DNA from 2 places in the Herbaspirillum sp. NPDC087042 genome. Region 2 is predicted to be linked to the other one. Evidence: predicted binding sites of a transcription regulator. Region 2 holds the regulator's gene; the other holds the start of a gene.
What was found. Region 2 encodes FliA, which starts transcription of late flagellar genes. Its sites were predicted from a motif close to CTAAAGTTTNNNNNNNNNNNGCCGNTA; they were not measured.
Positions count from the first base shown of each region.

Region 1 (11,950 bases), on a different contig from region 2:
TGCCGCCAGACCCGCTCCCGCCGGCAGCCACTGCAACAGAAGCGGAAGCACCTCCCACGGCATCGCTCCAGGATCCCTTCGGCCTGCACCAGCCGGACGCCATGCCACCCGACGCATCCGCATCACAGCGCCCGCGTCCCCGATCCGGCGACACGGAGCCAGGCGCCGCCGATGCAGCAGATGCCGCGGATGCAGCCCCGCCGCGCCCCGCCCTGCGCATGCTGGGGAGCCTGCGGCAAGACGATCTGCAACAGGCGCTGGTGGAGATTGCCGGCACCACCTACCGCGTGGGCCGGGGCGATACGCTGCCGGCTGGATTGGGCAAGGTCGTGGCCGTCAGCGACGATGCCATTGACATCAGCGATGGCGCCACCACCCGCACCATCACGATCGATCCGACGCCAGTATCGGCACCGGCACCGGCCCCATCATCGCTACCGTCACGCCAGGGCAAGCGTCGCCTGACCCGGCCGGGGGCAAGGGCATGAGCGCGCCGTGGCCCGCATCGCTTGCCGGACTGGCGCTACTGGTGCTACTGGCCGTGCCACAGCCTGCCTGCGCTGCCAGCGACACCCGCCTGCATGCGCTGGACATCCACTATCACCAGGACGCTGCCACGCTGGAGCTGCGCCTGACCCAGCCCATCGATGCCGCCCGCGTCAACACCTTTACCCTGATCGATCCGCTGCAACTGGTGCTGGACCTGCCCGAGGTCACGCCTGCTGCCCACCTGCCCCGCCGCCTGGCCGCCAGCGGCCTGCTCAGGCAGGTCACCCTGGCCGGGGACGGCGAACGCCTGCGCGTGCTGCTGCGACTCAAGCAGCCGGTCACGCATCGCCTGCAGGTACAGGGCGAGCGCCTGCTGCTGGCGCTGGCGCCGCGTGCTGACGAGGATCCGGCGGCCATCGGCCAGATCGACTTCCACCGTGGTCCGGCCGGAGAAGGCCGGCTGACGCTGGAACTGGCCTCCGCCGATCACCCGGTCCAGTTGCGCCAGCTGGGCCAGCGCCTCATCGCCGACATCGGTGGCGCCAGCTTGCCGGTCGCCCTGCGGCGGCGTGTGGAGGTGGCTGGATTCGGCACCCCGGTGCGCTACCACACGGCCCTGCCCCACGACGATGGCGTACGGCTGGTAATCGAGGCGCAGGGGCCGTGGCGCTACCTGGCGCACCAGCAGGGCCGCCGGCTCGTCATTGATGTACTGAGCGCCGCACCGCCAGCGCAGGCAGGCGGGGCCGACAAGGCATACAGCGGCAAGAAGCTCTCGCTGAATGTCCAGAACATCGAGGTCCGCACCGCGCTGCAGGTACTGGCCGACTTCACGGGCGCAAACATCATCGCCAGCGATAGCGTGGGTGGCCAGTTGAGCCTGCGGCTCAAGGACGTCCCCTGGGACCAGGCGCTGGACCTGATCCTGCAGGCGCGCGGCCTGGAGATGCGGCGCCACGGCGAGGTACTGTGGGTCGCCCCACGCGAGGAAATGCTGGCACGTGAACGGCAGGAACTGGAACAGAAGGCCCAGATCGCTGACCTGGAAGCGCTGCACGCCGAGAGCTTCCAGCTCAACTACCAGCGCGCCGACACGCTGCGCCGGGCGCTGGGCATCGGCGAGGACGGCACCACCCAGCCCGGACGGCGCAATACCCTGCTGTCACGGCGCGGCAGCGCCATGATCGACAGCCACACCAACCAGTTGCTGGTCACCGATACCCTGGCGGCGCTGGCCAACGTGCGCAAGCTGATCGAACGCATCGACGTGGCCGCGCGCCAGGTATTGATCGAGGCACGCATCGTCGAGGCCGACGACGGCTTCGCCCGCAACCTCGGCGTCAAGCTGGGCCTGTCGGCCTTGAGCCGGGGTGCGGCCATCGGCAACAGCTATGCCGGCGTGGGCGAGCTGAGCGGCCAGACCGCCCCCGTACCCGGGCTTTACCTGCGCGAACCGGCACTGGACCTGCGCGCCGATGCCGCCGGCGGCAAGCTCCCGGGCAGCTTCGCCTTCACCCTGTTCAATGCCGCCGCGCAACGTTTTCTCAATGTCGAGCTGTCGGCGCTGGAAGCCGACGGTCGCGGCAAGATCGTCTCCAGCCCGCGCCTGGTCACGGCCGACCAGCAGGCCGCCCTGATCGAGCAGGGCGAAGAAATTCCCTACCAGCAATCCGCCGGCAATGGCGTCACCACCACGGCCTTCAAGAAAGCCAACCTGAAGCTGGAAGTCACGCCCCAGATCACCCCCGATGGCAACGTGATCCTGGATGTCGACGTCAACAAGGACAGCCGTGGCAGCGCCACGCCCGGCGGCCTGGCGATCAATACCAAGCACATCAAGACCAAGGTCCAGGTCGAGGATGGCGGCACGGTGGTCATTGGCGGCATCTATACCCAGGCCGACCAGGCGCATGAGACCCGGGTGCCGCTGCTGGGCGAGATCCCGCTGCTGGGCGCGCTGTTCCGCCAGCGCAGCAGCCGCCGCGAAAAGACCGAATTGCTGATCTTCCTGACACCGCGCATCGTCGTCCCGCCGCGCCCATATTGACTTTTACGGCGCCGGACCGGGATTTTTTCCCCGGTGGCGGGGCAAGAACGGTAAAATCCCAGTTCCAGGCCTGCGCTGCCGGGCGGCAACCCCGCCGGCGCGCCGATCCGGACGACGCCCGCGGGGCGCCCGGGTGACTGCGGCGACAGACGCGCAGCACCACCAGACATTTGCCAGCAGCGCAGGATTCTTAGTTTGATATGACTGGAAGCATCTTCCTCGTCGGCCTGATGGGAGCCGGCAAGACCACCATAGGCCGGGCCCTGGCCAAGAAGCTCAACAAGCGTTTCGTCGATTCGGACCACGAGATCGAAGCGCGTACCGGCGCGACCATCCCGGTGATCTTCGAGATCGAGGGCGAGGAGAATTTCCGCCGCCGCGAAGCCGAAGTCATCCGCGAGCTCTCGGCCCAACCCGATATCGTGCTGGCCACCGGCGGTGGCGCCATCCTGCGCGCCGAGAATCGCGAAAACCTCAAGAAGGGCGGCACCGTCGTCTACCTGCGCGCCAGCATCAACCAGATCCTCCAGCGCACCGGGCGCGACAAGAACCGCCCGCTGCTGCAGACCGCCGACCCGCGCCGCAAGCTGGAAGAACTCTCGCGCCAGCGCGACCCGCTGTACCGCGACGTGGCCGACTTCGTGGTCGAAACCAATCGGCCCAACGTGCAGTTCCTGGTGCAGACCATCATCAGCCACCTGGAACTCTCGTCCAAGGAAGAGGCCTGGCTGCCGCTGCCGGACGCTGACGACACCCTCGTCCTGGACACCAGCAGCACCACCCTGGCACGCGCCATGGACGGCACCACGGTGCTGGCCACCGGCCATTCCACCCTGATCATCGAAGGCGCCCACGGCGCCGCCCCCTCCATTGTTGGCAGCATGAACCAGACCACCTCCCTCCCTGCCGGCACCGCCAGCAGCACCGTCGCCCCCATCACCCTCAACGTCGACCTGGGCGAGCGCAGCTATCCCATCCACATCGGCCGCGGCCTGCTGGACGATGCCAGCCTGCTGCCGCGTTACGTGGCCGGCAAGCGCGTGGCCATCGTCACCAACGACAAGGTCGGCCCGCTGTATCTGGAGAAGGTCAGCCGTACCCTGCGCGAGGCCGGCAAGCAGGTCACCGAGATCGTGCTGCCCGATGGCGAGGAAGAAAAGAACTGGGCCAGCCTGATGACGATCTTCGATCGCCTGCTGGCCGACAAGTGCGACCGCAAGACCACCCTGGTCGCCCTGGGTGGCGGCGTGATCGGCGACCTGACCGGATTTGCCGCCGCTTCCTACATGCGTGGCGTGCCCTTCGTGCAGGTGCCCACCACGCTGCTGTCGCAGGTGGATTCGTCGGTCGGTGGCAAGACCGGCATCAACCACCCGCTGGGCAAGAACATGATCGGCGCCTTCTACCAGCCGCAGGCAGTCATCGCCGACACCGCCACCCTGCATACGCTGCCCGCGCGCGAACTCTCGGCCGGTATCGCCGAAGTGATCAAGCACGGCGCCATCATCGATGCGCCCTTCTTCGACTGGATCGAAGCCAACGTCGAGCTACTGGTCGCCAAGGATGACGCCGCCCTGGCCTACGCCATCCAGCGCTCCTGCGAAATCAAGGCCGACGTGGTCCGCCAGGACGAACGCGAAGGCGGCCTGCGCGCCATCCTCAACTTCGGCCACACCTTCGGCCACGCTATCGAGAATGGCCTGGGCTACGGTGAATGGCTGCATGGCGAAGCCGTCGGCTGCGGCATGGTGATGGCGGCCGACCTGTCGCATCGCCTGGGCTACATCGACGCCGCCACGCGCGAACGCATCCGCGTCGTCACCGAGGCCGCCGGCCTGCCCACCCGGGCGCCGGATCTTGGCACCGAGCGCTGGCTGGAACTGATGGAAGTGGACAAGAAGAACGAAGGCGGCCAGATCAAGTTCATCCTGATCAAACCGCTAGGCAGCCCCCTGATCACCAATGCGCCGCAGGACTTGCTATTGCAGACCCTGGCGGCCTCCACCGGAGAGTGACATGCATCCTGAAGCGCCGCCCTATCTCGCCCCCTACGCCGCCAACCCGGCAAGCTCGCGGGGCCGGCGCTTCAGTGAAACACCTCCCGGCTCACGCAGCGAATTCCAGCGCGACCGCGACCGCATCGTCCACTCCACCGCCTTTCGCCGCCTCGAATACAAGACCCAGGTCTTCGTGAACCACGAGGGCGACCTCTTCCGCACCCGCCTCACCCACAGCATCGAAGTGGCGCAGATCGCCCGCTCCTGCGCGCGCAACCTGCAACTCAACGAAGACCTGGTGGAAGCCATCTCGCTGGCCCACGACCTCGGCCACACGCCCTTCGGCCATGCCGGCCAGGACGAGCTGAACCACTGCATGAAGCACCACGGCGGCTTCGAGCACAACCTGCAGAGCCTGCGCGTGGTCGATGAGCTGGAACAGCACTACGGCGCCTTCGATGGCCTGAACCTCAGCTTCGAGACCCGCGAAGGCATCCTCAAGCACTGCTCGCTGCACAATGCCCGCCAGCTGGGCGATATCGGCCTGCGCTTCCTGGAGAAGCGGCAGCCCTCGCTGGAAGCGCAACTGGCCAACCTGGCCGACGAGATCGCCTACAACAACCACGACATCGACGATGGCCTGCGCTCGGGCCTGTTGACCATGGAGCTGATGAGCGAGGTCGACTTCTTCGCCCGCCACCTGCGCGAAGTGGAACAGGCCTACCCCGGCATCACCGGCCGCCGCGTGATCCACGAGACGGTGCGGCGCATGATCAATGCCCTCATCGTCGACCTCATCCAGACCTCGCGTGCACACATCGCCGAGATCGCGCCGCGCCATATCGATGACGTGCGCAATGCCCCGCAGTTGATCTCCTTCTCCGATAACATGGCCGAGCAGGCTGCGGTGCTGAAGAAATTCCTGCGTGAGAAGCTCTACCGTCACTATCAGGTCAATCGCATGACCGCCAAGGCACGCCGCATCATCGCCGAGATGTTCCAGGCCTTCATCGAGCAACCCAACCTGCTGCCACCGGATTACCAGGTCAAGGGCATCGCCGATGAAGCGCTGCGCCTGGACAAGCAGGCCCGCAAGGTGGCCGACTACATCGCCGGCATGACCGACCGCTACGCCATCCGCGAGCACCGGCGCCTGTTCGTGATGGAATGAACGTTATAAAAATTTAGTCCGTGCCGCTCGCAGCTTTAGTCCGCTCATCCTGTGGACTAACACCCGCCCCGCACTGAACGCGACGTATCGATACGTCGCGTTTTCCGCAAGCTCATCGATGCGCTCGGATACACGTCACAGCGTTGCCCCACTGCAAACGAAGTGAGCTCATCGGCACCTCCCGCACATCTCGTTACATTTTTTCTCAATATTTTTTTCATTCGTACGCTCACGGAACACGTCGTTCCGCTGCCCGCAATCCCTTACCCATATTGGCTTTGCCAGGCATTACAAAGAGGCAATGCGAACCCGCCGCGATGTGTGGCGAGGAAACTGACAGATGTAAATTTCTGTCAATATCAAGTCGGCTTCGCACGCGCCGTTATGCAGGAATGGAGTGGCGCTGTTCTTCCGACAACTCACCACTCCAGCGGATCCGACTCTCCCCCTTAGCCCGGATCCCCTTTCCACAGGAGACCGTCATGGCCATCGGCAACACCAGCAACCTGGACAGCACGTCCATCTATCCCCTGAGCAGCAGCGCCTCCACGGATGCCAATACGCTGTCGAGCAACAGCACCGGCACCAGCGCCGCCAACAGCGACAAGATCGCCAGCGCCCAGCAAGCCAACCTGCTCACCGCCAGTGGCTCGCAGGCACAGCTCAACGTCTCGATCCTGCAAGCCTCGCTGCAGGTCTCGCTCAATGCGCAGAACGATCCGCTGTCGCTGGTCTACAAGAGCGCCATCGCCAACATCAGCGAAACACTGGGCATCTCGGACAGCAGCGGCACCACACCCGCCACCACACCGGCAGCGCAGGACAACTCCCCCGAAGGCACGGCCGGACGCATCGTCTCCTTCATCACCAACATGTTCCAACTGTTCAAGCAAAACAACCCCGACAAGTCCGACAGCAGCAATATCGACGACTACATGAACCAGATCTTCAAGGGTGTGGACCAGGGCTTCTCGGAAGCACGCGGCATCCTCGACAGCCTGGGTGCGCTCAATGGCGATATCGCCAGCAATATCGACAAGACCTATTCGCTGGTACAGAAGTCGCTGAAGGACTTCATCGACCAGGTCAAGAACGGCAACCAGCAAGGTGGCGATGGCAGCAGCGACGGCAGCGGCGGCACCGTCGTGGCCAGCCAGACCACGGTGAGCATTTCGGTCTCGGTGAGCCAGACCAGCATCAGCACCACCGCGTAAGCGCCACTCATCCGGCGCAACACGGGCGTAAAAAAACAGGCTGTCCCCGCAAGGGAACAGCCTGTTCTTCGTTCAGCGCTGGCTAGGAATTCAGCGCAGCGCTGCAAGCCCTGTCAAAGCTTCAACCCTTGAGCTTGGCAAACGCCGCGGCCATCGCATTGTTGGCCGGTGCCTGCTCGCGGCCGCGCTGGTTCTGGTGCTGCGACAGGCGGCGCGAATCGTTGCGATCACCACGCTGCTCGTTGCGCGCGCCGGGTGCCGGGGCGGTGTCGTTCAGGCGCATGGTCAGGGCGATACGCTTGCGCTTCTCGTCCACTTCCAGCACCTTGACCTTGACCACCTGGCCGGCCTTGACCACGGTGTGCGGGTCCTTGACGTAGCTGTTGGACAGCGCCGAGATATGCACTAGGCCATCCTGGTGCACGCCGATGTCGACGAAGGCACCGAAGGCGGCCACGTTGGTGACCACGCCTTCCAGGATCATGTCCACGCGCAGGTCCTTGATCTCTTCCACGCCGTCCTTGAAGGTGGCGGTGGTGAACTCGGGACGAGGGTCACGACCCGGCTTGTCCAGTTCCTTGAGGATGTCGGTGACGGTGGGCACACCGAATTTCTCGTCGGCATACTTGGCCGGCGACAGGCCCTTGAGCAGCGAGGTCTGACCCAGCACGCTCTTCACATCCTTCTTGATGTCGGCCAGGATCTTCTCCACCAGCGGATAGGATTCCGGGTGGACGGCAGAAGCGTCCAGCGGGTTCTCGCCATTCATCACGCGCAGGAAACCGGCGGCCTGTTCGAAGGTCTTGTCGCCCAGGCGCGGCACCTCGCGCAAGCCAGCGCGGGAGCTGAACATGCCCTTCATGTCGCGGTAGGAAACGATGCTCTGCGCCACGCTGGCGTTGAGGCCAGACACGCGTGCCAGCAGCGGCGCGGAAGCAGTGTTGACGTCCACGCCCACGGCGTTGACGCAATCCTCCACCACGGCGTCCAGCGAGCGCGCCAGTTGCGACTGGCTCACATCGTGCTGGTACTGGCCCACGCCGATGGACTTGGGATCGATCTTGACCAGCTCGGCCAGCGGATCCTGCAAGCGACGCGCAATCGAGACGGCACCGCGCAGCGAGACGTCCATATCCGGCAATTCCTTGGAGGCGAATTCGGAAGCGGAATACACCGATGCCCCCGCTTCGGACACCACGATCTTGGTGAGCTTGAGTTCCGGGCGCAGCTTGATCAGGTCCTGCGCCAGCTTGTCGGTTTCACGCGAGGCGGTGCCGTTGCCGATCGAGATCAGCGAGACATTGTGCTTCTCGGCCAGCTGCGAGAGCGAATGCAGCGAACCGTTCCAGTCATTGCGCGGCTGGTGCGGATAGATGGTATCGGTGGCGACGACCTTGCCGGTGGCGTCGACGATGGCGACCTTGACGCCGGTACGCAGGCCAGGATCCAGGCCCATGGTGGTGCGCGGGCCAGCCGGTGCGGCCAGCAGCAGGTCCTTCAGGTTGCGGGCGAAGACGTTGATGGCCTCGGCCTCGGCCTTCTCGCGCAGGTTGGTCATCAGCTCGGTTTCCAGGTGCATGAAGACCTTCACGCGCCAGGCCCAGCGCACCGTGTCGGAGAGCCACTTGTCGGCCGCACGGCCCTTGTTGGAGACACCGAAGCGCGAGGCGATGCGACCTTCGCAAGGATTGTGGGGAGCATCCCACTTGGGCTTCTCTTCTTCGCTGTCCAGGCGCAGGATGACGTTCAACATCTCTTCACGGCGACCACGGAACAGGGCCAGGGCGCGGTGCGAGGGGATGGTGGAATAGGTCTCCGAGTAATCGAAATAGTCGGCAAACTTTTCACCGGCATCCTGCTTGCCCTCGATCACCTTGGATTCGACCACGCCATGCTCGGTCAGGTATTCGCGCAGGCTTTGCAGCAGCTCCGCGTCTTCCGAGAAACGTTCCATCAGGATCTGACGCGCGCCATCCAGGGCGGCCTTGGTATCGGGCACGCCGGGGTTGTCGCCGTTGTCGGTGGTGAAGGCCGGCTTGAGGTACTTGGCGGCTTCTTCTTCGGGATTGAGGCCGGGATCGTTCATCAGCGCATCGGCCAGCTCGGTCAGGCCGGCTTCGGCGGCGATCTGGGCCTTGGTACGGCGCTTGGGCTTGTAGGGCAGGTACAGGTCTTCGAGACGGGTCTTGTCTTCGGCGTGGGTGATAGCATCCAGCAATACCGGTGTCATCTTGCCCTGTTCCTCGATGGAAGCGATGATCGCGGCGCGACGAGCTTCTAGTTCGCGCAGGTAGCGCAGGCGCTCTTCCAGCAGGCGCAGCTGGACGTCGTCCAGGCCGCCGGTGACTTCCTTGCGGTAACGGGCGATGAAGGGAACGGTGGCACCTTCGTCCAGCAAGGCGATGGCGGCAGCGACCTGAACCGGCTTGGCGGCGAGTTCAAGGGCGAGTCGTTGTTCGATAGAAGGCAGCATGGTGAAACCCAGTCAACAAATAAACGGTAAAGAAAAACAAGCGTTGGATGATACGCAATTCAGGCACATGCGCCAATCTTGACATTGCCCGATTGCACGGAAAACGAAGCGCCACGGGCATGCCCGCTCGGCGCGGCATTGGACGGGGAGCGGCAAAGCCGGGATAATCGCCGCTTCGACGCCCTCCATGGCGTACTACTATTCATTTTTGCAACATGTCCATCCGCCTTATCGTCGGTCTCGGCAATCCCGGCCCCGAGTACGAACAAACCCGCCACAACGCCGGATTCTGGCTGGTCGACAATCTCGCCGGTCCGGTGCGCCTGGCGCGCGAGGCGCGCTTCAATGCGCTGGCCGGCAAGACCAGCATCGCCGGCAGCGAAGTCTGGCTGCTGGAGCCGCAGACCTACATGAACCGCTCCGGCCAGTCGGTCGGTGCGCTGGCGCGTTTCTACAAGATCACGCCTGACGAAGTGCTGGTGGTGCATGACGAACTGGACCTGCCGCCGGGCGCGGCCAAGATCAAGAAGGGCGGCTCCTCCGGCGGCCACAATGGCCTCAAGGACATCACCGCGGCACTGGGCACCCAGGACTACTGGCGCCTGCGCCTGGGCATCGGTCATCCGCGCACGCTGAACCTGCAGCAACCGGTGGCCGACTTCGTGCTGCACCGGCCGCGCAAGGAAGAACAGGCGCTGATCAACGAGGCGCTGGACCAGAGCCTGAACGTGATTCCCCTGCTGGTGCAGGGCAAGTTCGAACAGGCCATGATGGAATTGCATACCGGGAAGTGAGCGCAAGGCGTGCGAGACTAAGTTGTTCGTCATGACATTGTTAGACACGGACCATCACGGACTAACAAGATTCCCACAGGCAAAGACAGGACCGGCAGAAGGATAATCGGACAAAAGGACAAAAGGGGCGCCCGCCATGCGGACGCCCCTTTTTTTCGGGCTTACTTGAGCGAGGACAGTTTCTGTTCCAGGCCCTTGGCATCGACCGCACCCGGGATGCGCGAGCCATCAGTGAAGATGATGGTCGGCGTGCCGGTGATCTTGAGCTTCTTGCCCAGCGCCAGCACGTCTTCATGCGGCGCGTTGCAGGAGGCCGCAGCGGCCGGGGCATCCTTGCCGCTCACCATCCACTCGTTCCATGCCTTGCTCGGATTGGGCGCGCACCAGATGTTGCGCGACTTGACGATGGAGTCCGGCGACAGGATGTTGTACTGGAAGGTGTAGTAGGTGATGTTGTCCACTTCCTGCAGGGTCTTGTGCAGACGCTTGCAGTAGATGCAGTTGGGATCCTCGAAGATGGCGATCACGCGCTTGCCATTGCCCTTGACGGTCTTGATGGCCTTGTCCAGCGGCAGGGCCGAGAACGGCACCTGGTTCAGCGAATCGATCTTTTCCTTGGTGTAGTCGCGGTAGGTCTGCGAATCGACCACGCGGCCGATGAAGAGGTACTGGGCCTTGGCATCGGTATAGATCACATCGCCGTCGATCTGGATCTCATAAAGGCCGCCATAGGGCGTCTTGGTCACGGAGTCGACCTTGGCATCCTTGCCCAGGCGCGGCTCGATGAGCTTCTTGATGTTGGCTTCAGTGCTGTCGGCGGCCTCGGCCTGCGCATGCGCGCTCACGCCGGCGACGGTGGAAATGAGCAGCACGGCGGCCATGCTCAGATGGCGCAACTTGCTGGTCGTTGTGCTAAAAATTTTTTTCATGCTCGTCCTGATTCAAATCAAACGCGCCGGCAATCTTCGAGATGTCGGCCGCAAAGCCGCGCCCGTACTACCTTTGCGCTCACCTGTCATAAATTGTTGTGAATGGTTCCAATGGAGGATGCTGCCTGTCGGACGGGTAGCGCCCTCCGATGAAGGCCCTACCTTACCCTAAAACGGCTGCCCTCACCGCCCCAGTGCATGCGCGATCAGGCGGCGCTTGAGCACGGGCAGATGATTGACCAGGCTCATGCCGAGATTGCGCACCAGCCGCACTGGCTCGGCCTCGGTAGAGAAAATCCGATGCAGGCCGTCGGTGGCGATCTGCATCAGCAGCACTTCTTCCTTGCGGGCGCGGCCATAGCGACGCAGCACGCGGTCATCGCCGCAATCGTACTGGGGCTCGCGCTTGACCAGGGTCTCGATCAGGGCATCGACGTCGCCGAAGCCCAGGTTCATGCCATGACCGGCCATGGGGTGGACCGCGTGAGCGGCATCCCCGATCAGCGCCACGCGCGGCGCGATCATCGCATGCGGCTTGATCAGGCGCAGCGGGAAGGCCTTGGCCACCTCGGGCTGCAGCGGCGTCAGCTGGCCCAGCACCGGACCGGCCCACTGCGCCAGGCGCTCGGCCAGGGTAGCCAGCGGCAGGCGCATCAATTGTTCCGCCAGCGCCTGGGGCGCCGACCATACCAGCGAGACGCGGTTACCCGGCAACGGCAGCAAGGCGATGATGCCCTCGGTAGGGCTGAACCACTGGTAGGCCACACCGCGATGCGGCAGCTCGCAGCTGAAATTGGTCACGATGGCGTTTTGCCCGTAGGCGCGGTAATCCAGGC
Region 1 is NZ_JBIUZW010000013.1:47,753-59,702, forward strand. Features, by position in the region: gene ACIPHN_RS17765 (pilus assembly protein PilP) at 1-488, shown strand, start outside; gene pilQ (type IV pilus secretin PilQ) at 485-2,536, shown strand; gene aroB (3-dehydroquinate synthase) at 2,737-4,551, shown strand; gene ACIPHN_RS17780 (deoxyguanosinetriphosphate triphosphohydrolase) at 4,553-5,704, shown strand; gene ACIPHN_RS17785 (DUF5610 domain-containing protein) at 6,187-6,918, shown strand; gene ACIPHN_RS17790 (Tex family protein) at 7,040-9,391, opposite strand; gene pth (aminoacyl-tRNA hydrolase) at 9,607-10,185, shown strand; gene ACIPHN_RS17800 (DsbC family protein) at 10,347-11,114, opposite strand; gene ACIPHN_RS17805 (UbiH/UbiF family hydroxylase) at 11,298-11,950, opposite strand, start outside.
Region 1: a site for FliA is predicted at 6,063-6,089, ahead of ACIPHN_RS17785 (DUF5610 domain-containing protein). Genes of this name have one in related genera too.

Region 2 (11,950 bases):
AGCAGGCGTCCACCATGGGCTACACTGTGGTGGATGCTGGTACCGTGGTGGCGACCCACCTGAACCACCTGATCACCACCCATGCGTCCGAGCTGCTGGGGCGCCAGGAGGTGCAGAGCCTGCTGGACCATCTGGCCAAGGAAGCGCCCAAGCTGGTCGAGGATCTGGTGCCCAAGATGTTGCCGCTGGGGACCTTGCAGAAGGTGTTGCAGAACTTGCTGCTCGAAGGCGTGCATATCCGCGACATGCGCACCATCATCGAGACGCTGGCCGAGAACGTGGCGCGCGTGCAGGATCCCACCGACCTCACCGCCATCGTGCGCATTGCGCTGGGCCGGGCCATCGTGCAGCAGATCTTCCCGGGCGAGAGCGAGTTGCCGGTCATGGCGCTCGACTCCAAGCTGGAGCGTCTGCTGATGCAGGCACTGCAGGCCAGCGGCGACAGCGGCGGCATCGAGCCCGGCCTGGCCGACTCGCTGGTGACGCAGGCAGAAATGGCGGCGCAACGCCAGGAACAGATGGGCCTGTCACCGGTATTGCTGGTAGGCGCGCCCTTGCGGACCTTGCTGGCGCGCTTCCTGCGTCGTGCCATGCCACAATTGCGTGTGTTGTCGCACGCTGAAATACCGGAATCGAAAACGATTAAAGTTACTAGCCTAGTTGGAGGGCAAGCATGAACGTCAAGAAATTTATCGCCAATTCCTCTCGCGAGGCCTGGCGTCAGGTGCGCGAGGCGCTTGGGCCGGATGCCGTCATTCTCTCCAACCGCAATATTCCTGATGGGGTGGAAATCCTGGCCATGGCCAACGAGGATATGACCACTCTGGTCGCACCCACGGGCGCGCGCGAGGCGGTGGGGCGGCCCCAGGCGGCTTCCCTGCAGCAGCAATCGGGCTTGCCGCCGGCGCAGCAACCCAGGCGGCCGGCCTTGCTGTCCTCACCGGTGGCGTCGCAGGCCCCGCGCCAGCCGCGTGCCGACGTGCCACCGCTGCTGGACCAGCAGCCGCTAGGCCGGATCAATGCCCGCGCCGCCGAAGGGGCTGCCCCGACCAGCGACGCCCGTGTCTGGCGTAGTCGTAGCAGCGAGGGAGCCGCCCGCCAGGCCGGCACCAGCGATGCCGCAGAGGCCAGTGAGCAGGAGTCGGCGCGTCCGCGCTCGGCCTTGCCTGAGTTCGATGGCAAGGACTACGACGAAATCCTGTCGGAAGTCATGAGCGAGATCCGCTCCATGCGTGGCGTACTGGAGACCCAGCTGGCCGAGATCTCCTGGGGTGGCACGCAAAAGCGCGAGCCGCTCAAGGGCATCGTGCTCAAGGAAATGCTGGCGGCCGGCTTCTCGGCCAGCCTGTCGCGCCTGATCACCGAGAACCTGCCGGCCAACTCGAAGTCGCAGGACATCATGTTCTGGGTCAAGTCGGTGCTGGCGCGCAATCTCAACACCCTGTCCAACGAAAACGAACTGCTGGAGAACGGCGGCGTCTTCGCCCTGGTCGGCCCCACCGGCGTGGGCAAGACCACCACCACCGCCAAGCTGGCGGCGCGCTGCGTGATGCGCCACGGCTCCGGCAAGCTGGCCCTGATCACCACCGACGGCTACCGTATCGGTGGTTACGAACAACTGCGCATCTACGGCAAGATCCTGGGTGTGATGGTGCACTCGGTCAAGGATGAGGCTGACCTGCGCATCGCCCTGCAGGAGCTCAAGGGCAAGCATACCGTGCTCATCGATACGGCTGGGGTAGGCCAGCGAGACCAGATGGTGGTCGAGCAGGATGCCATGCTGGCCGGTGCCGGCGTGGATATCAAGCGCCTGCTGTGCCTGAACGCCACGGCCACCGGCGGTACCCTCAACGAGGTGGTGCACGCCTATTCCAGCTCCGGCCTGGCCGGTTGTATCGTCACCAAGCTCGACGAAGCCGCCACCATCGGCAACGTGCTCGATGTGGTGATCCGCCACAAGCTCAACCTGCACTACGTGGCCAACGGCCAGCGTGTGCCGGAAGACCTGCATGTGGCCAACAAGCTCTACCTGGCTGACCGTGCCTTCAAGCAGAAGAGGGAGACTGCCCCTTTTGAATTCCAGGAGTCCGAGTTGCCTGGTGTCATTGGCCCGACTGCCATGTCCATGAATGACAAAGGCCTGCGCGAGGTGAGCTTTGGCTAGTTACGAAATCGATCAGGCTGCAGGACTGCGCCGGATGCTGGAGCGCCCGGTGCCACGGCTGTTCACGTTCTTCTCGGTGCTGGGTGAGGAAGAGAAGAGCGCCATGCTGATCAACCTGGCGGCATCCTTGTCCCAGGGTAACCACAATGTGCTGGTCATCGATGGCGATGTCGCCTCCACGGGGCTGCTGACCCGCATCGGCTTGCGCCACGATGTGGCGACCCTGCAGGAGGTGGCGCGCATGGAGCGTCCGCTGGGCGAAGCCATGCGCCTGCTGCCGGAAGGTTTTTCGATGGCCCGGATCGCGCGCCGCACGGTGCCGTCCTCGATTGATCCGCAGGCCGGACGGCTGGCGGAGATCTTCGACAGCCTCATCGAGCAGGCCGAGATCACCCTGGTCAATGGCGTGCTGGCGGCTGACCAGTCCATGCCGGTGCCGACCATGGAGATGGGCGAAATCGTGATCCAGGTGTCGACCACGGCGACCTCGATCAAGGCCGCCTACGTGCTGCTCAAGAACCTGAGCGACCGGATTGGACGCCGTCCCTTCAGCCTCATCGTCAATGACGCCACCGAGGCCGAGGCACGTACCGTCCATGCCAACATGGCGCAGGCGGCCAGCCGCTACCTGGCGGCGCAGTTGAATTTCCTGGGGTCCATCCCCGCTGATGACCACATCCGCCGGGCGACCGGGCAGGGGCGGGCGGTGATGGACGTGTTCCCGTTTGCGGGCGCGGCAGTGGCGTTCCAGCGCCTGGCCAAGCGCTTCACGCTGGCAGAGCCGGCGCGCGGCAGTTACGGCATGGCCACCGATGGTGCCAGTCTGGGAGTGTGACGTGCATGTATAACGTCAAGGGAAAGAAAGGCAAGAACGATTTGCTGGAGCAGCATGCGCCGCTGGTGAAGAAGCTGGCGCATCAGCTCAAGGCAAAGTTGCCCCCTAGCGTCGAGGTAGATGACCTGATCCAGGCTGGCATGATGGGTCTGCTGGATGCTGTGCAGCGTTACGAAGAGACGCATGGCGCCCAGTTCGAGACCTATGCCGTGCAGCGTATCCGTGGTGCCATGCTCGACGAGCTGCGCAGCAGCGACTGGTTGCCGCGCAGCATCCGCCAGAATGCGCGCAAGGTGGAAGAGGCCCTGCAGACCCTGCTGCAGCAGCTGGGTCGTCCGCCGCAGGAGGCGGAAGTCGCCCAGCACATGAAGATCAGCCTGGTGGAATACCAGTCCCTGCTGACCGAGTGTGGTGGTCATCAGCTGATCTACTACGAAGATTTCCACGACGACGACGGCGGTCATGAGCATTTCCTGGACCGCTACCAGACCTCCGAGTCGGACGATCCGCTGCAGAACCTGATCAACGGCGGTTTCCGCGAGGCGGTGGTGGATTCCATCAAGGCCTTGCCCGAGCGCGAGCAGATCCTCATGGCCCTGTATTACGAGCAGGAGATGAACCTCAAGGAAATCGGTGCCGTCATGGGGGTGTCGGAGTCGCGTGTGTGCCAGTTGCACAGCCAGGCGATTTCGCGGATGCGCTCCTATCTGCGGGAGCATTCGTGGAGTGGCGTTTCCTGAGTGCCAGGGTAGTCGTCAGGTAAGCAAAAAGCCCGGCATTGCCGGGCTTTTTTCATGGTGGCCGAGACTGGTGGGGCTCGCCGATTTCAAACCACGCCCAGCCTGCGGCCGGAAGACTTGATGCTGCTCTGGCCATCCGGACCATAGAAGCTGCCGGTACCGGTCTTGCCTTGCAGGACGGTCAGGGCATTCTGGTTGACCGAGAGTTTCTTGCCGATCAGCAAGCCATTGACGCGGTTCAGTTCCTTGGCATCCTGGGCCAGCTCGAACAGATCGGCCCAGATATCCTTGTCGGCATCCGAACCTTGTTCATTCATCCATTTCTGCATGCCGGTCTCGTCATCGACATAGCCCAGTTCGGCCAGCTGGCGATGGCGATTTCCCGCCAGTGTGGTCATTTCGGCAACGATGGCAGCTTTATCGGTGATGATTTCAGTCATCCCTTCGGCGCTGGCCTCCGAGAGCAGGGCCTGTTCCTGGCGCAGCTTCTCGATCAGGCGCTGCATGGCGCCCTTTTCCTGGTTCAGTTGGCTAGCGGGGTGGCTCATGCGAAAGATCTGTGGAAAGCGGTGATCAGGCTGGCGTACGGGCGTTGATCAGGGTCTTGACGGTGTCGATCACCCCGTTGGCAATCTTCTCGGGGTCGATCTGGAAGGTGCCGTTGGCGATGGCGGCCTTGATCTCGGCCACTTTCTTGGCGTCGAAGCTGCCGCTGCTGCTGCTCACCTTGGTTTCCAGCGACTGGTAGGTGCTGGACAGGCGCACGCTGTCGGAAGCGGCGGCGTTACCGGCGGCACCGTTGCCGGCGGCCGCACCAGACTGGGCGTTGTTGCGCGTCTGGGTCTGCTCGGCATTGAGGGCAGTGGATTTGAGGGCGTCGTTAACGTTCACGGCAGTATTCCTTGTAGGGTGGGGGCGCTTTGCACCCGCCTGTCGCATAGATTATCGACCAATTCTCCGCAAACTTTAACACCATCGCCCCTAAATTGCGGGTTCGGATGCATTTTTCTTCACAAGTCTGACGAGAATCCTTGCCAGCTGGCGTTTCTTGCGATCAATAATTGATTTCAAGAATTCCGCCGGCCTTGGCAATGCCGCTCACTACCTGGCCAGTCGCCGTCCTGGCCTGGGCCATCTGTCCTTCGGTGGCATTGGTCATGGCACGTGCCTCGGTAGAAATCTGGAAGCCGGGGCCGTTGGACACCACCCGTACCGACTGGCCTTGCTGGACCACGCGCTGGTTGCGGATCGCATCCATGCGCAGGGGCGTGCCGGCGCGCAGCGACATGCCGGCAACCCGGCCCACGGCCTGCGATTCCTCGGTAATCACGCCGCTGGGCAGGCTGGACATGTCGCCGCGTACGCGGGTGATGTCGCTGGCGCTGATGGTCTGGCCCTGTACCAGCGGCACGGCGGCCACCAGGTAGTCCGCAACCACTTGCACATTGGCGCGCAGGTAGACCGTCCAGGGGGAGGGGGCGACGCACTTGATGCCGACCGTGGTGCGGCCCCACAGGCGCGCGCCGTTGGGCATGAAGGCCTGTGGTTCGACGCAGGCGGCCAGCGTCAGGCGCTGGTCGACCGGGTCGACGCTGATGGTGACGCTGCCGGGCAGGCCGGCAGTCTGGCTCTTGAGGAATTCTTCGGCGGATTGTTGTACGACTTGCAAGTCCTGGCGTTGCGGAGGAGTCGGGTCGTTCTGTGCCTGGGCCGGGCTTGTCCAGGCCAGGCTGCCAGCCAGCAGGGCCAGGGAGGCAAGCGCCAGGCGCGCCGCGCCGAGGAAGTGAAGGGGGTGTTTCATTTTATGCAACTTGCCCGGCGCACGGGCCTTGTCCAATCTTGGCAGCCATCGTACTCCGCGCGCGTGAGGTCAAAAGGAGGAACAAGAGAGGCTTTTCTTGGTTTATCGCCCCTTAGAGTGGCGAGTGGATCCGTATCATCAAGTCTACGTAATTCCATCATCGGCGCAGTGCGTGATCACCTCGCGGCGCCGGTCATCCTGGAGGACCTGATGGTCTCTAAGCTCGACGATTTCTTCCGTTTCAACGAAATGGCGCTGAATCTGCGCGCCCAGCGCCAGCAGGTGCTCGCCTCCAATATCGCCAATGCCGACACGCCCAACTACAAGGCGCGGGATGTCAACTTTGCCGATGCGCTGCAGAATGCGCTGGACAGCAAGTCGACCACCTTGCCGCCGCTGCAGCTGGCGCGCACCTCGGCGGCCCATGTGGCGGCGACGGCGCCCGACAACAGTGCCGGTAGCCTGGGCGGCTCGCCCTTGCTCTACCGCACCGTGACCCAGGGCAGCGTGGACGGCAATACGGTCGATATGGATGTGGAGCGCAACCAGTTCCTCGATAACGGCATCCGCTACGAAGCCGGTGTTACCGCCGTGAACGGCCAGATCAAGGCCATGATTAACGCCATCCAACCGGGTTGATAAGCCATGTCACTTTCCAACATCTTCAACGTTGCCGGCTCGGCCATGAGCGCGCAGTCGCAGCGACTCAACGCCACCGCCAGCAATATTGCCAACGCCGATAGCGCCACCAGCCCCGACGGCACGCCCTACAAGGCCAAGCAGGTGGTGTTCCAGGCCATCCCCGTGGGGGATGTCAAGGATAGCGGCGTGAAAGTGGCTGCCGTGGTGGAGGATCAGGCACCTCCCAAGCTGGTCTACGATCCCAAGCATCCCATGGCCGACGCCAACGGCTACGTCGCCATGCCCAATGTCAATCCGGTCGAGGAAATGGTCAACATGATCTCGGCTTCCCGCTCTTACCAGACCAACGTGGAAACCATGAATACCGCCAAGGCCATGCTGGTCAAGACTCTCACCATCGGTCAATAAGCCAAGGATAGTTCGCCATGACAACCGTATCCAACGATCTGCTCAGCGCCATGAACGGGACGAGCAGCAGCTCGTCCACCGCCGCGACCAGCGCTTCCAGTCTCAACGACAATAGCCCCGATGCGATCCAGAATCGCTTCCTGACGCTGCTGATCGCGCAGATGAAGAACCAGGATCCCAGCAATCCCATGGACAACTCCCAGCTGACCACGCAGATGGCGCAGCTGTCGACGGTGTCGGGCATCAGCCAGCTCAATAACACCCTGTCCACGCTGCTGAGCAACCTCAACAGCTCGCAGGCGCTGTCCACGGCCAACATGATCGGCCATGGCGTGCTGGCCCCGGGCAACAGCATCCAGCTGACCTCCGACACCACCACCGCCACCGATGGCACGACGACCACGTCGCAGAAGGCGGTGTTCGGCGTGAACCTCGATTCGACGGCGTCCTCGGTGGTCGTGACGGTCAAGGACTCCACCGGTGCCACGGTGCGCACCATGAATCTGGGGACCCAGTCCTCGGGCGTGGTGCCGGTCATCTGGGATGGCACCAACGACGCCGGCAGCAAGGCTGCCGACGGCAACTACACCTTCACCGTCAACGCCTCCAACAATGGCGTGGCGGTCAATGCCACGGCACTTGCTTTCGGTACGGTCTCCAGCGTGTCGACCACCAGCAGCGGGGTCATGCTCAACGTCGCCAACATCGGCACCATCAAGCCGACCGACGTTCTGCAAATTCTTTAATCGTCATTACCGACATCTTTCGTATCAAGGGGATATCTCATGGGTTTTCAACAAGGTCTGAGCGGACTGAACGGCGCCTCCAAGAGCCTGGACGTCATCGGTAATAACGTGGCCAACGCCAGCACGGTGGGCTTCAAGCAATCGCAGGCGCAGTTTGCCGACATGTACGCCAATTCGATGAACCGTTCGGGCAATTCGCCGGTCGGTATCGGCGTGACCGTGGCGGACGTGTCGCAGCAATTCACGCAGGGCAACATCACGTCGTCCAACAATCCACTGGATATCGCCATCAACGGCGACGGCTTCTTCCAGATGGCGGCCAGCCCGACCAACCTGTCGCCGATGTATGGCCGCAATGGCCAGTTCCAGCTGGACAAGAACGGCTACATCGTCAACCCCAGCGAAAACGGCGCCAACCTGATGGGTTATGCAGCCGGTGTCACGGGCGGTGATCCGGTGCCGCTGAAGATCGATACCTCGTCCATTCCCGCGACCACCACCACGACCATCAACACCAAGGTCAACCTGGATTCGCGCGTGACCGTGCCGACCACCACGCCCTTCAAGTCGACCGATCCGACCAGCTACAACAACTCCACCGGCGTGACGGTCTACGACAGCTTGGGTAACCCGTACAGCGTGCAGACCTACTACGTCAAGAACGCGCCGACCGGCACGCCGCCGACGACCAACTGGGATGTGTATGCCACCGTGAATGGCACCACCCTGACGACGACCGCGGGCGGTACCGTGCCACTGAAGCTGGGCACGATGACCTTCGATTCCACCGGCACCCTGACCGCTGGCGGCGCGATGACCATCGACCTGACCTCGGCCGGCACCAACCCTGGCATCGCTGCCGGCGGCGGCAACTTCGCCAGCACCATCGCCCTGAGCTATACCGGCTCCACCCAGACCGGTTCGGCCTTCGTGAACCTGGCGCAGACCCAGAACGGCATGCCGCCGGGCACGCTGTCGAGCTTCTCGATCGCCGCCGATGGCACCATCGTCGGTTCCTACAGCAACCAGCAGACCAAGAACCTGGGCAGCGTGGTGCTGGTCAACTTCGCCAACCCCAACGGCCTGCAGCCGCTGGGCAACAACCTGTACCAGGCCTCGGCCGCGGCCGGCAGCCCGCTGGTGGGCAAGCCGACCACCGGTACCTTCGGCACCCTGCAGGCGCGCGCGGTGGAAGACTCCAACGTCGACCTGACCGCCGAGCTGGTCAACATGATCGTGGCCCAGCGCGTCTACCAGGCCAACTCGCAGACCATCAAGGTGCAGGATACCGTCCTGCAGACCCTGGTCAGCCTGCGCTGATGCACTGATCTGCGCGCCCCTGCGGGGGCGCGGGCTTCAAGGCCGCCGGCGTCGCCGGCGGCTGGTTTCAACCGGCGGTGCTGTCAGAGGCGCCGTCCAAAAGGGGTTTTATGGATCGTCTGGTCTATACCGCGATGTCGGGCGCCAAGCAAACGATGGAGCAGCAGGCTACCGCCAGCAACAACCTGGCCAATGCCACGACCACGGGTTTTCGTGCCCAGCTCAATACCTTCCGCTCGGCGCCGGTGACCGGCGATGGCCTGCCTACGCGTGCCTTCGTGGTCGACTCCACTGCAGGCAATGATTTTTCCCAGGGACCGATCCAGGATACCGGCCGCGCCCTGGATGTGGCGGTGCAGGGCAATGGCTGGATCGCGGTGCAGACCGCCGATGGCAGCGAGGCCTATACTCGCAACGGCAGTTTCAAGATCAACGAGAACGGCATCCTGCAGACCCAGAGCGGTCAGCCGGTGCTGGGTGATGGCGGTCCGATCACCATCCCGCCCGATACCACCGTGGCCATCGCCGCCGATGGTACGGTGTCGTCGATCCCGACCACGGGCGTGCCCAATGCGGTCAACGTGCTGGGCCGCATCAAGCTGGTCAACCCGGACCCGAAGAACATGAAGCGCGGCGATGACGGCATGTTCCGCACCATCACCGGCGCGGCCCAGCCCGATGCCAATGTGCGCCTGGCAGCTGGTGCACTCGAAGGCAGCAACGTGAACGTGGTGGAGGCGATGGTCAACATGATCAACCTGTCGCGCCAGTTCGAACTGAATATGAAGATGATCTCGACCGCCCAGAGCGATGCCGCCAAGGCCACCGAGATCCTCACCCTGTCTTGATCGTCTTGTTAGTCTTGATGCCCAAGCGCTGATTACCGGAGAAATAAATGATTCGTTCCCTGTGGATTTCCAAGACCGGCCTGGATGCGCAACAGACGCAACTGGACGTGATCTCCAACAACCTGGCCAACACCAGCACCAACGGTTTCAAGGCCTCCCGTGCCGTGTTCGAAGACCTGCTGTACCAGACCGTGCGACAGCCGGGCGCGCAGTCTTCGCAGCAGACGCAATTGCCCTCGGGCCTGCAGATCGGTACCGGCGTGCGTCCGGTCGCCACCGAGCGCATCTTTACCCAGGGTAACGTCAACCAGACCAACAATGACAAGGATCTGGCGATCCAGGGCAATGGCTTCTTCCAGGTCCTGCTGCCCGATGGCACCACGGCCTATACCCGTGACGGCTCGTTCCAGACCGACAGCCAGGGCCAGATGGTGACCTCCAGCGGCTACACGCTGCAGCCGCCGATCACCATCCCGCTCAACACCACCAAGCTGACGGTGGGCCGCGATGGTACCGTGTCGATTATGCAGGCCGGCTCCACCGCGACCACCCAGATCGGCACCATCCAGGTGGCCACCTTCATCAATCCGGCCGGCCTGGAAAGCCGTGGCGAGAACCTGTATTCGGAAACCGCCGCCTCCGGCACGCCCAATCCCAATACCCCGGGTACCAATGGCGCCGGCGCGCTGTGGCAGGGTTATGTCGAGACCTCCAACGTCAACGTGGTGGAAGAGCTGGTCAACATGATCCAGACCCAGCGTGCGTACGAAATCAACAGCAAGTCCATCACCACCTCGGACCAGATGCTGGCCAAGATCTCGCAGCTGTAAGCAGCGTAGTGGGTAGCACGGTATTGATTCAGCAGTTCGCGTAGCAGGGAAGCAGGAAGTTGGAGAAGGAAGGACGAGGCAGATATGAATAGCTTGGTGAAACTGATCGCCATCGTGGGCGTCATGGCGACGGCCGCATGCACCACCGTGCCTGACAGCATTGTGTCGGGTCCCAAGTCGGCGCGTCCGATCCCGGCGTCCTACGCTCCCCCGACTTCCGGCGCGATCTTCCAGTCGGCGGTCTATCGTCCTCTGCTGGAAGACCGCCGTGCACGCCTGGTGGGTGACACCATCACCATCGTAATCAATGAAAACACCGCTGCCGGCAAGTCGGCGGCCAGCTCCGCCAGCAAGACCGGCACTGTCGCATCGCCGGCACCGACCATCTTCGGTACCTCCATCAAGGAATTGTCGGCCAGCGGTACCTCGTCGGCCAGCTTCGGTGACAAGGGCGCCACCACGTCCAGCAACACCTTCACCGGCACCATCGGCGTGACCGTGATCGAAGTGCTGCCCAATGGCAACCTGGTGGTCAGCGGCGAGAAGCAGGTGGCGCTGGACAAGGGTGTGGAATACGTGCGCTTCTCCGGTACCGTGAGTCCGGATAACATCCAGACGGGCAACACCGTCTCCTCGCTCCTGGTGGCAGACGCCAAGGTCGAGTACCGTACCAATACCCGCGTAGACATGGCTGATTTCATGTCTTCGCTGGGTCGTTTCTTCTTCAGTGTTTCTCCTTTCTGAAGTGGGTTCATGCATGGCTAGGAAAGGAAATCGCGTAATGGATGCAATGCAAATGGGGCGCAAGCTGCTGTCGGCCGTGGCGTTGGCAGGCTTGTGCCTGGCCGCCGCGACGACGGCCCATGCCGAGCGCCTCAAGGACCTGGCCAGTATCCAGGGCGTACGTCAGAACCAGTTAGTGGGTTATGGCCTGGTGGTCGGCCTGGATGGCAGCGGTGACCAGACCACGCAGACGCCGTTTACGGTGCAGAGCGTCATCAGCATGCTGCAGCAGCTGGGCGTGAACGTGCCTACCGGCACCAGCAGCAACATGCAGTTGAAGAACGTGGCTGCGGCCATGGTGACGGCGACCCTGCCGGCCTTTGCCCAACCGGGCCAGCTGATCGACGTGACGGTGTCTTCCATCGGCAATGCCAAGAGCATCCGCGGCGGCACCTTGCTGATGGCGCCCCTGAAGGGTGCCGATGGCCAGATCTACGCGATTGCCCAGGGCAACATCGTGGTGGGCGGTGCCGGTGCCTCGGCGGCCGGCAGCAGCACGACGATCAACCAGTTGTCGGCCGGCCGTATCTCCGGTGGTGCGACGGTGGAACGCGCCGTGCCCAGCGCCCTCGGCGGTGGCGACATGGTGATGCTGGAGCTCAACGACAATGATTTCTCGACCGCCAGCCGGGTGGTCGATGCACTGAACAAGCGTTTCGGTTCGGATACGGCAGTGGCCCAGGATGGTCGCGTGATCCGGGTGCGTGCACCTATTTCCAGCGGTGACCGGGTGGCTTTCCTGGGGGCGCTGGAAAACGTCGATGTCACGCCCGGCAAGCTGGCGGCCAAGGTCATCCTCAATGCCCGTACCGGCTCGGTGGTCATGAACCAGA
Region 2 is NZ_JBIUZW010000017.1:70,601-82,550, reverse strand. Features, by position in the region: gene flhA (flagellar biosynthesis protein FlhA) at 1-677, shown strand, start outside; gene flhF (flagellar biosynthesis protein FlhF) at 674-2,164, shown strand; gene ACIPHN_RS21135 (MinD/ParA family protein) at 2,199-2,999, shown strand; gene ACIPHN_RS21130 (RNA polymerase sigma factor FliA) at 3,005-3,739, shown strand; gene ACIPHN_RS21125 (flagella synthesis protein FlgN) at 3,826-4,287, opposite strand; gene flgM (flagellar biosynthesis anti-sigma factor FlgM) at 4,313-4,630, opposite strand; gene flgA (flagellar basal body P-ring formation chaperone FlgA) at 4,794-5,540, opposite strand; gene flgB (flagellar basal body rod protein FlgB) at 5,751-6,179, shown strand; gene flgC (flagellar basal body rod protein FlgC) at 6,186-6,590, shown strand; gene ACIPHN_RS21100 (flagellar hook assembly protein FlgD) at 6,608-7,336, shown strand; gene flgE (flagellar hook protein FlgE) at 7,376-8,656, shown strand; gene flgF (flagellar basal-body rod protein FlgF) at 8,767-9,504, shown strand; gene flgG (flagellar basal-body rod protein FlgG) at 9,552-10,334, shown strand; gene ACIPHN_RS21080 (flagellar basal body L-ring protein FlgH) at 10,419-11,078, shown strand; gene ACIPHN_RS21075 (flagellar basal body P-ring protein FlgI) at 11,116-11,950, shown strand, end outside.